DNA from 2 places in the Enterococcus massiliensis genome. Region 1 is predicted to be linked to the other one. Evidence: predicted binding sites of a transcription regulator. Region 1 holds the regulator's gene; the other holds the start of a gene.

Region 1 (5,001 bases):
ACATCTTTGACGTCCCCAGTGATAACTCCACCTTGGATTGCAGCACCCATCGCAACAACTTCGTCAGGATTTACAGATTTATTTGGTTCTTTGCCAGTTTCTTTACGAACAGCATCAACAACTGCAGGAATCCGGGTTGAACCACCGACTAAAATCACTTCATCTACTTCAGATTGTGATAAACCAGCATCTTTCAAAGCTTGACGTACTGGAATTTTTGTCCGTTCAACAAGATCACTTGTTAATTCATCAAATTTCGCACGAGTCAAAGTCATTTCCAAATGCAAAGGACCAGCGTCTCCGGCTGTGATAAATGGCAAGCTGATTTGCGTGCTTGTTACACCTGACAAATCTTTTTTCGCTTTTTCAGCGGCATCTTTCAACCGTTGCAACGCCATTTTGTCTTTTCCTAAATCAATACCGTTTTCTTTTTTAAATTCAGCAACCATATGATCGATGATTTTGTTATCAAAGTCATCCCCACCAAGATGATTGTCACCGGCTGTAGATAATACATCAAACACACCGTCACCTAATTCAAGGATTGATACGTCAAAAGTACCACCACCAAGGTCAAATACTAAGATTTTTTCTTCTTTGTCTGTTTTATCCAAACCATAAGCTAATGCTGCTGCTGTTGGTTCATTAACAATCCGTTCTACTTCTAAACCTGCAATTTTACCAGCATCTTTCGTTGCTTGACGTTGCGCATCATTGAAGTATGCAGGAACTGTAATGACTGCTTTTTCAACTTTTTCACCTAGATAATCTTCAGCAAAACCTTTGATGTATTGTAAAATCATAGCTGAGATTTCTTGTGGTGTATAAGATTTCCCTTCGGCTTCTACTTTATAACCTGCTTCACCAATATGACGTTTGATAGAAGAAATCGTATGAGGATTTGTTACAGCTTGACGTTTTGCTACTTCACCTACTTGGATTTCACCATTTTTGAAAGAAACAACAGAAGGTGTTGTGCGGTTTCCTTCTGGATTTGCAATAATTTTTGCTTCGCCGCCTTCAAGAACAGCGACTGCTGAGTTTGTTGTACCTAAGTCGATACCGATAATTTTACTCATGTAAAAAACACTCCTTTAAAATAGTATACTACTAATATTTTTTTATTATTGGGCTACGATAACCATGCTTGGTCGCAAGACGCGGTCATGCAGCTTATATCCTTTTTGTAAAACTTCAACGATTGTATCTGTTGCTACATCGTCACCGGCTGGAATCGTTTGAACGGCCTGATGAACATTAGGATCAAACATTTCACCAGCTGCGGGAATTTCTTCAATCCCTTCTTCTTTCAAAGCAAAACGAATTCCTTCTAGAACCATGTCGACACCTTTTTTCAAATTTGCGCCTTGGTCATCGGATACTTCCGCCGCCATTGCACGTTCCAAATTATCGATTGCCGGCAAAAGTTTCTTCGCCAAATCTTGCGAACGATATTTTTGTAATTGTTCCCGTTCATTGCGATTTCGAGTGGTAATATTTGCGATTTCCGCCCGCGCTCTCAAAAACTGATCTTCTAATTCATTGTTTTTTGCTTTCAACACTTCAAGTTCTGTCGGAGCTTCTGATTCAGTATCATCAGCTTCAATTTCTTCAGTGATCGCTGCTTCAATTTCTGTTTCTAGTTCTTTTTCCAATTCTTTTTCAGACACTTGACTAACTTCCTTTCTCTATTAGATTGTTTCGCTTTTTGCTTTTACTAACTAAACGAATCTAGTGATCGATAATAGTCAGCCAATTTTGATGCGAGTTCTTGACGAAAAACGTCAATCAACGCAAAAATTTTTGAATATTGCATACTCGTAGGACCCAAAAGCGCAATCGTGCCGCGGCCATGACCAGAAATATCATAACTTGCTTGGACTAAACTCATATTTTGCAGCAAGTCAATGCCAAGCTCATCACCAATTCGAATCTGGATAGTTCCATTTGGCGGAATCAATAGCTGATTCAACTCCTCGGGATCTTTCATAAAAGAATAAATCGTTTTGAACTGATCCACATCCGGCTTAGGACCGAAATCCAAAAGGTTCATCCGTCCGCCGACAAAGATTTTTTCTTCGAAAGCGTTACTCAGCAACGAATCAAATAGATCAAGAATCCCTTCAGTTGTTTGAAAATACTTATGCAAAATCATAGGAATTTCTGTTCGCAAGCGATGATATACCGTAATCAACGGTTCACCGATCAATTTATCATTGATGATCCGCACCATTTTCTCTAAATCTTCTCCACTAATGGAGCGGGGAATCGTAAAGACCTGACTTTCAACGTTACCTTTATCCGTCACGATAATCGCAATGATTTGGCGATCGTTCAAGGGAACGATGCGAAAACCCGTTAAACGTCGTTCCTTCATATCTGGACCTAGTGAAAGTGCTGTGTAACTGGTCAGACTGGATAGGATATCCGCAGACTGTTGGATGATTTCATTAATTTCATGAAACTCTCTACCAAAAGACTGTTGAATAAGTTGCATTTCTGATTTTTCGACTTTGTCCGGTCGTAAAAGATGATCAACATAATAACGATAGCCTGTCATCGAAGGAACTCGCCCGGAAGAAGAATGTGTTTTTTGAAGAAAGCCATATTCTTCTAATGCCTTCATCTCGTTGCGAATCGTTGCAGAGCTTGCATCAATTCCTTCTTCCATCAGTTTTTTAGAACCGACTGGATGACCCGTTTGCGTGTAATTTTGAACAATGAGACGCAAAATATCCTGTTGCCGTTGTGTCAACATAATCTATCACCTCTCATTAGCACTCTTTACTTATAAGTGCTAATACGAGTATAAATATACCACACTCCACTTATTTGTCAAGAATTTTTCACCACTTTTTAGCACTCTATCATGCCGAGTGCTAATTATTTTAGAAAAATTTAAAAAGAAAAAAGAGTCCTAGTTAGAACTCTTCAATAAAAACTTTTCAAATACTTCATTACCGATAAATAACCCAGTTTTTGTCAAACGGACGGTATCCTTTTCTTCCAGCAGCCAACCTTTTTCTTTCAGCTCCGGCAACACTGGTCCATAAATATCATGAAAATCGACATTAAATTTTTGGCGGAAGTTTTGCTTGGAAATACCTTCCAGTTTTCTTAGACCTAAAAATAATTCCTCTTCCATCTGATTTTCCTTTGTTAAAAATTCTTCTTCATAGATAGGAAGCTTTCCCTTTCGCAAAGGTTCCAAATAATGTTGGATTGGTCCATAATTTTTGTATCTGCGATTACCCAAGTAGCCGCTAGCTCCCGCACCAAACCCAAAATAATTTTCGTTGTTCCAATAAACCAGATTATGCTGAGATTCTTTTCCAGATTCAGCAAAGTTACTGATTTCGTATTGATGACGTCCACGTTTTTCCATTTGTTCGATTGCTTCTTCAAACATTTGACTTTCAACTTCTTGATCCGGCAATTCGATTCTTCCTTGCCGCACCCAATTCATGAACATGGTTTTATTTTCCAAAATTAAGGAATACAAAGAATAGTGAGGTAAATCAAAATCCAATGCTCGATGTAACGTATCTCTGAAACTTTCCAATGTTTGTCCCGGTAACGCATAGATTAAATCGATAGACACATTATCAAACTGCTCTTTTTTTAACAAGTCAATCGTTTGGTAAACATCAGCTACCGAGTGCTTACGACCAATTTTTTTTAATAATTGGTCATCAAATGTTTGGACGCCCATTGATAAACGACCAATTCCGTAATTTTTCATAACCCGCAATTTATCCTGAGTCAGATCGCCCGGATTGGCTTCAATAGTGAATTCTTTTACCTTCTCCATCGGAAACAAGTCCGTGACGCCTTGCAACAATTGATCCAATTGCTTTGCGGATAAAGAAGTTGGCGTTCCTCCACCAATGTAGATTGTTTTTGACTCTTCCGTTTTTTGTTGCTCCAATGTCAATTGGATTTCCTTCAACAGCATTTCGATATATTCATCGACTGGCTGCCCTTCCAGGAATACCTTATTAAAGTCACAGTAATAACAGATATGTTCACAAAATGGGATGTGAATGTAGGCTGAAATGCTGGTATTACCTGGTTTATCTATATTTTTCATTTTGTTATTTCCTCTCAAAAGGCCTGTCCGCTTCTTTAATACCTTTCATTTAGCTATAAATTGAAGCGTTGCACTTCATTCTATCATAGGCTATTAAAACTTAACATATTCTTTTCAAGAGCAATTACTAAATGAAGTTACGATAAAGCAACTTTTATTGAGGAAAATACTTATTTCTTCTATATTAGTAAGTTTATTTACACCACCAAAACTCGCAAGTCACCCCTCCGTCAATCTCTCATATTTTCTCAGGGTCAAAGGAACAAAAAGTAATAATAAAAGACCTAACCAAATCAGTGCCGTCTGGAGATTGTGGATTATTAACTCATTCATTAACAAACCTCGAATTGATTCTGTAATTGGAGTGAAAGGAGAAATTTCTGCTAACCGGCGTAAAAATTTTGGTAATGTTTCTAATGGGACAAACCCGCTACTCAAATAGGGCATAAACAGCAAAATCATCGGAAATGCTGCCGCTGCTTCCGTTCCAACAGTGAGCCCAACAAAAAAACTGATCCAGATCAGTACTGCCGCAAATAACAGCACAAAGAATAGCAAGAAAAAACTAGTTAAAAAAGTAATCTGAGTGCTAAATCCAAGTAAGATGCCCACGATGACCACTAGAAATACGGCAATAAGATTTTTTAGAAGATTAATGGTTAGTTCCCCCCATAAAACCGAAGATTGGGTAATATTCATTGTTTTGAAGCGATTCAAAATTCCTCTTTGTTTCATCGTAGACATGGCAACCGCCGCTCCTGCCGATACTTGCCCGATTCCTAAAACAATGATTCCGGGCAAGATATAATCGATATAATTCCCACTACGGTCAATTGCACCTCCAAAAATAAAAACAAAGGACAATAAAATCAGAACAGGCAAAAAAATTGTAGTAATCAACCCATCCAAAT
Region 2 (5,001 bases), on a different contig from region 1:
AATCCACAAAAAAAGCAACTCGCTGGAATATGTTGTGTTCCTAGATTTATGCTATATCTGCTAAATAAACAATTAAACCATATGTTTCTTTATATTTTTAGGTATCATTACAACTTCAGTAGTTAAGTCTACTGGTATAAATGTGGTATCAATACACTCTTTCCAGTACGCTAAATGTTTTTTATCTATCCAATCCTCAGATTCTTCAACTTCTTGACCGCCTTTTCCCTGTACAGAATACCAGTACAGATATTCTTCTCCATCTACTACCTCTCTAAATATCGTTTCTATAAACATTTTTTCTTTTTCAAGAGTAATCAGCGTCTCTTCCATGTTCTCATTTAAAAATAGTAACCATTCGTCTACTATTTTTGATTTTCCAGTTTTCACTTTAAAACGTGTCAGTTCAATATTTGGCATACTAAAACTCCCAAGATAAATAAATTTTTGATATTGCCACTATATCATGTTACATCTTTCAGAATCCACAAAAAAAGCCGCAAATTTTTCATTTGCGACTTTCCTGATTTCTTAGAAAATTACATCATACCGCCCATGCCAGTTGGGTCCATAGCTGGAGCAGCAGGTGCTGCTGGTTCTGGTTTGTCGGCAACGACTGCTTCAGTAGTTAATAATAAAGCAGCAACAGATGCAGCATTTTGTAGCGCTGAACGGGCAACTTTCGTTGGGTCAACGATTCCTGCTTCGACCATGTTTACCCATTCACCGGTTGCAGCATTGAAGCCCATGCCCAATTCTGCATGTTTTAATTTGTCGATGATTACGGAACCTTCGTAACCAGCATTTTCAGCGATTTGACGAACGGGTTCTTCTAAAGCACGAACCACGATTTTCACGCCAGTTTCAACGTCACCTGAAGCTTCAATTTGTGAAACTTTATTGATGACATTTACTAAAGCTGTTCCCCCACCGGAAACCATGCCTTCTTCTACTGCAGCACGAGTTGCATTTAATGCATCTTCAATTCGCAATTTCATTTCTTTTAATTCTGTTTCAGTTGGCGCACCAACTTTAATAACTGCTACACCGCCAGCTAATTTAGCCAAGCGTTCTTGTAATTTTTCACGATCAAAATCTGATGTCGTGTCAGCAATTTGATTTTTGATTAATTGTACTCGAGAAGCTACGGCATCTTTTCCACCGGCACCTTCAACGATTGTTGTATTGTCTTTGTCTACAACAACTTTGCTTGCTTGACCAAGATTTTCGATTGTTGCATCTTTCAATTCAAGACCAAGATCTTCCGTAATTACTGTTCCACCAGTTAAAACAGCGATATCTTCTAACATTGCTTTACGGCGGTCCCCAAAACCTGGTGCTTTTACAGCAACTACATTAAAGGTTCCACGAATTTTGTTCAAGACCAAGGTTGGTAAAGCTTCACCGTCTACATCATCGGCAATAATCAACAATGGTTTTGATTGTTGTAGGATTTGTTCTAACAATGGTAATACATCTTGAATGTTTGAGATTTTTTTATCTGTAATCAAAATGTAAGGATTATCCAAAACAGCTTCCATTTTATCGTTGTCCGTTACCATGTATTGAGAAAGGTAGCCGCGATCAAACTGCATTCCTTCAACAACATCTAATTCTGTTTCGATTCCTTTTGATTCTTCAATAGTAATGACACCGTCGTTGCCAACTTTTTCCATCGCATCTGCAATGTAGTTACCAACTAATTCACTGCCAGAAGAAACAGCACCTACTTGTGCGATGGCTTCTTTTGAATCAACGATGGCAGAAATACTGTGCAATTCTTCAACTGCTGCTTTTGTTGCCAATTCAATCCCACGTCGAATGCCTAAAGGATTAGCACCGGCAGTAACGTTTTTCAATCCTTCACGAACGATTGCTTGCGTCAACACAGTAGCAGTAGTTGTTCCGTCACCAGCGATGTCGTTGGTTTTTGAAGCAACTTCAGAAACTAATTTTGCACCCATATTTTCGAAATGATCTTCCAATTCGATTTCTTTGGCGATCGTCACGCCATCATTTGTAATCAATGGTGAACCGTAAGATTTTTCTAAAACAACATTCCGTCCTTTTGGTCCTAAGGTCACTTTTACTGTATTTGCTAATTTATCTACCCCGCGAAGCATTGCTGCACGAGCGTCTTCTGAGAATTTGATATCTTTTGCCATTTTTATTTCACCTCAAGTTTTTTTATTCTACGATTGCGATAATATCTTTTCCTGCCACAATCAAATATTCTTTGCCTTCAAATTTTACTTCAGTACCAGCATATTTTTCAAACATGACTTGGTCGCCGACTTTTACGGACACAGGATCTTTTTCGCCGTTATCTAACGTACGTCCTTCACCAACCGCAACAACAGCACCGGTTTGTGGTTTTTCTTTAGCAGCGGATGCTAATACGATCCCGCCAACTGTTTTTTCTTCCTCTTTTGCGACTTCAATGATAACACGATCGCCTAATGGTTTTAACACGATAAATCCCTCCATTAAATCTATACTTAATCTTTGATTAGCACTCTCGATTATCGAGTGCTAACCTACAAGATTTATATTACTCATTTTGTTTGAACATTGCAAGTTTTTTTGTCTACTTTTTAGCGCTTTCTCCTTTAAAGGGAGTTTCATTGTTTCCTCTATCTCCTTACGTTATAATAATGAATAATTATCTGACACAACTTATTACTTTACTAAGAGGGAGAATTCTATGTCATTAAATAAATACACTTTTTTTACGATTTTCTGTTATGGTCTGGCTTTCTTTATTCCCGCTTTTTTTCCTACACCGGATCAGGCGATTCTAGCGACTACGGTGACCTATCTTACCGGCGCTTTGCTGATGATTTTTCTTTACCAAAAACAAACAGAACCCCTTCTTCATGAAAAAAAAGTCTCTTCAAAACTTGCCATTTTACTTTGGGGACTCGGCGGAATTTTTATTGCTCTGTTATTGCAAGCTGTCGCTACATCCATTGAAGGAATGTTTGGACAAACCACTCCTTCAGAAAATACGCAAAACATTATTAGTATCATCATCCAACGACCTATTTTTGCTATTGCCGTGACGATTGGCGGACCAATCATGGAAGAATTCGTTTTTCGCCGGGCAATCTTAGGCTTTGTCTCTAAGCACTTTTCTTTTTGGATCGGTGTGGTGGTCAGTTCCTTAGCGTTTGCCTTTGCTCATAACGATGGCCATTTGCTGGTTTATTTCCTGCTAGGTAGTTTTTTTGCTTGGCTGTACGCACATACCGGAAAAATTTGGACTTCGATCATTACTCATGTTGGAATGAATGCTTTGGTGGTACTTGTTCAGCTCGCCGTAACGATTCAAAAATAAAGTTTGGTTTAAAAAAATAGAAAGCAAAATATCCCTTTTCTTCGTTCTTACAGAGCGGGAAAAGGGATATTTTTATGTCATTCTAAAATTAATCTAGAGACTTTCACCATTTGTTGCAATTACTTTTTTGTACCAATCAAAGGAGCTTTTTTTACTTCGCGATAATGTTCCGCTGCCGTCATTGTTTTTATCCACATAGATAAAGCCATAACGTTTTTTCATTTCTCCTGTTCCGGCAGATACTAAATCGATGAAGCCCCATGGTGTGTACCCAATCAAATCAATCCCGTCATATTCCACAGCCTCTTTCATTGATTGAATATGCGCCTTCAAATAACTGATTCTATAAGGATCATTAATCGTGCCGTCTTCTTTTACTTCATCCACCGCACCAAAACCATTTTCAACGATGAAAAGTGGCAAATCATAACGCTCATTGAACCAGTTCATAGAGTACCGCAACCCAACCGGATCAATCTGCCATCCCCACTCAGATGCAGGCACATATGGATTCTTTACAAGATCATTTTTCTCGTCATAATCATATTGAGGTGATTTTTCATTGTCTTTTACGGTGAAAGACATATAGTAACTAAAACCAATATAATCGACACACCCACGTTTTAGTAATTCTAAATCTTCTTCAGTAATGTCTAGATTAAATTGTTTTCGTTCAAAATAAGTTTTAATATAACTTGGATATCTTCCTCTACAATGCACATCGGTAAACCAATAACGTCGTTGCATTGCAACAGTTGCGGCCATCATATCTTCTGGTTTGCAGGAGTAGGGATAGATTGGACACATCGCAATCATGCAACCAATTTGAAAATTGCTATTGATCTTGTGTCCAATTTCAACAGCTCGGGCACTGGCGACTAATTCATAATGAGCTGCTTGATACATCAATGCTTCACGATCATCTGCTGAAGAAAATTTTAAGCCCGAATTTGTAAATGGTGCAAAATCTTCTTGGTAATTCGTTTGGTTATTTATTTCATTAAAGGTCATCCAATAGGTTACTTTATTCTTATATCGCTTAAAACAGGTTTCCGCAAAATGGACAAAGAAGTCTATTACTTTACGATTTCGCCAACCACCATATTCTGTGACTAAATGATAAGGCATTTCAAAATGAGACAAGGTAATCACAGGTTCAATGCCATATTTCAAACACTCGTCGAATAAATCATCATAAAACTGCAAACCCGCTTCGTTTGGCTCCGTTTCATCTCCATTAGGAAAAATCCGAGTCCAAGCAATAGAAGTACGAAAGCAATTTAATCCTAATTCCGCAAAAAGCTTTACATCTTCTTTGTATCGATGATAAAAATCAATCGCTTCATGGTTTGGATAATTTTCTGAGGCTAAAACGCCGTCGGTAATCTTTCTTGGCACATTGTTTGCTCCGGCAGTCATCACATCAGCCACGCTGACACCTTTACCACCTTCTTGCCAGCCCCCCTCAAGTTGATGAGCAGCAACTGCACCGCCCCACAAAAAATTTTCTTTTAATATACTCATTGTCATCCTCACATTCTATTTCTAAGCAGGCGCTTTTTCGTCTACTTCTGTTTCAAGTTGTTTTTCGATTTCTGCTAAGGTTTCCCCTTGTTCCTGCGCATAGTTCAAACTATCTACTTTCTTAACAAATGGTAAATAAA

The links. Region 1 encodes HrcA, which represses chaperone genes, less so after heat shock. Its sites were predicted from a motif close to TTAGCACTCNNNNNNNNNGAGTGCTAA; they were not measured.
Region 2: groES (co-chaperone GroES) is a predicted target of HrcA. The motif match lies at 2,510-2,536, and genes of this name have one in related genera.

What each region holds. Positions count from the first base shown of each region.
Region 1 is NZ_CVRN01000003.1:85,727-90,727, forward strand. It holds gene dnaK (molecular chaperone DnaK) at 1-1,079, opposite strand, end outside; gene grpE (nucleotide exchange factor GrpE) at 1,125-1,670, opposite strand; gene hrcA (heat-inducible transcriptional repressor HrcA) at 1,718-2,758, opposite strand; gene hemW (radical SAM family heme chaperone HemW) at 2,918-4,090, opposite strand; gene BN1875_RS00910 (ABC transporter permease) at 4,310-5,001, opposite strand, start outside.
Region 2 is NZ_CVRN01000006.1:334,404-339,404, reverse strand. It holds gene BN1875_RS06360 (DUF6176 family protein) at 73-420, opposite strand; gene groL (chaperonin GroEL) at 540-2,165, opposite strand; gene groES (co-chaperone GroES) at 2,188-2,472, opposite strand; gene BN1875_RS06345 (CPBP family intramembrane glutamic endopeptidase) at 2,705-3,337, shown strand; gene BN1875_RS06340 (6-phospho-beta-glucosidase) at 3,431-4,861, opposite strand; gene BN1875_RS06335 (PTS sugar transporter subunit IIC) at 4,883-5,001, opposite strand, start outside.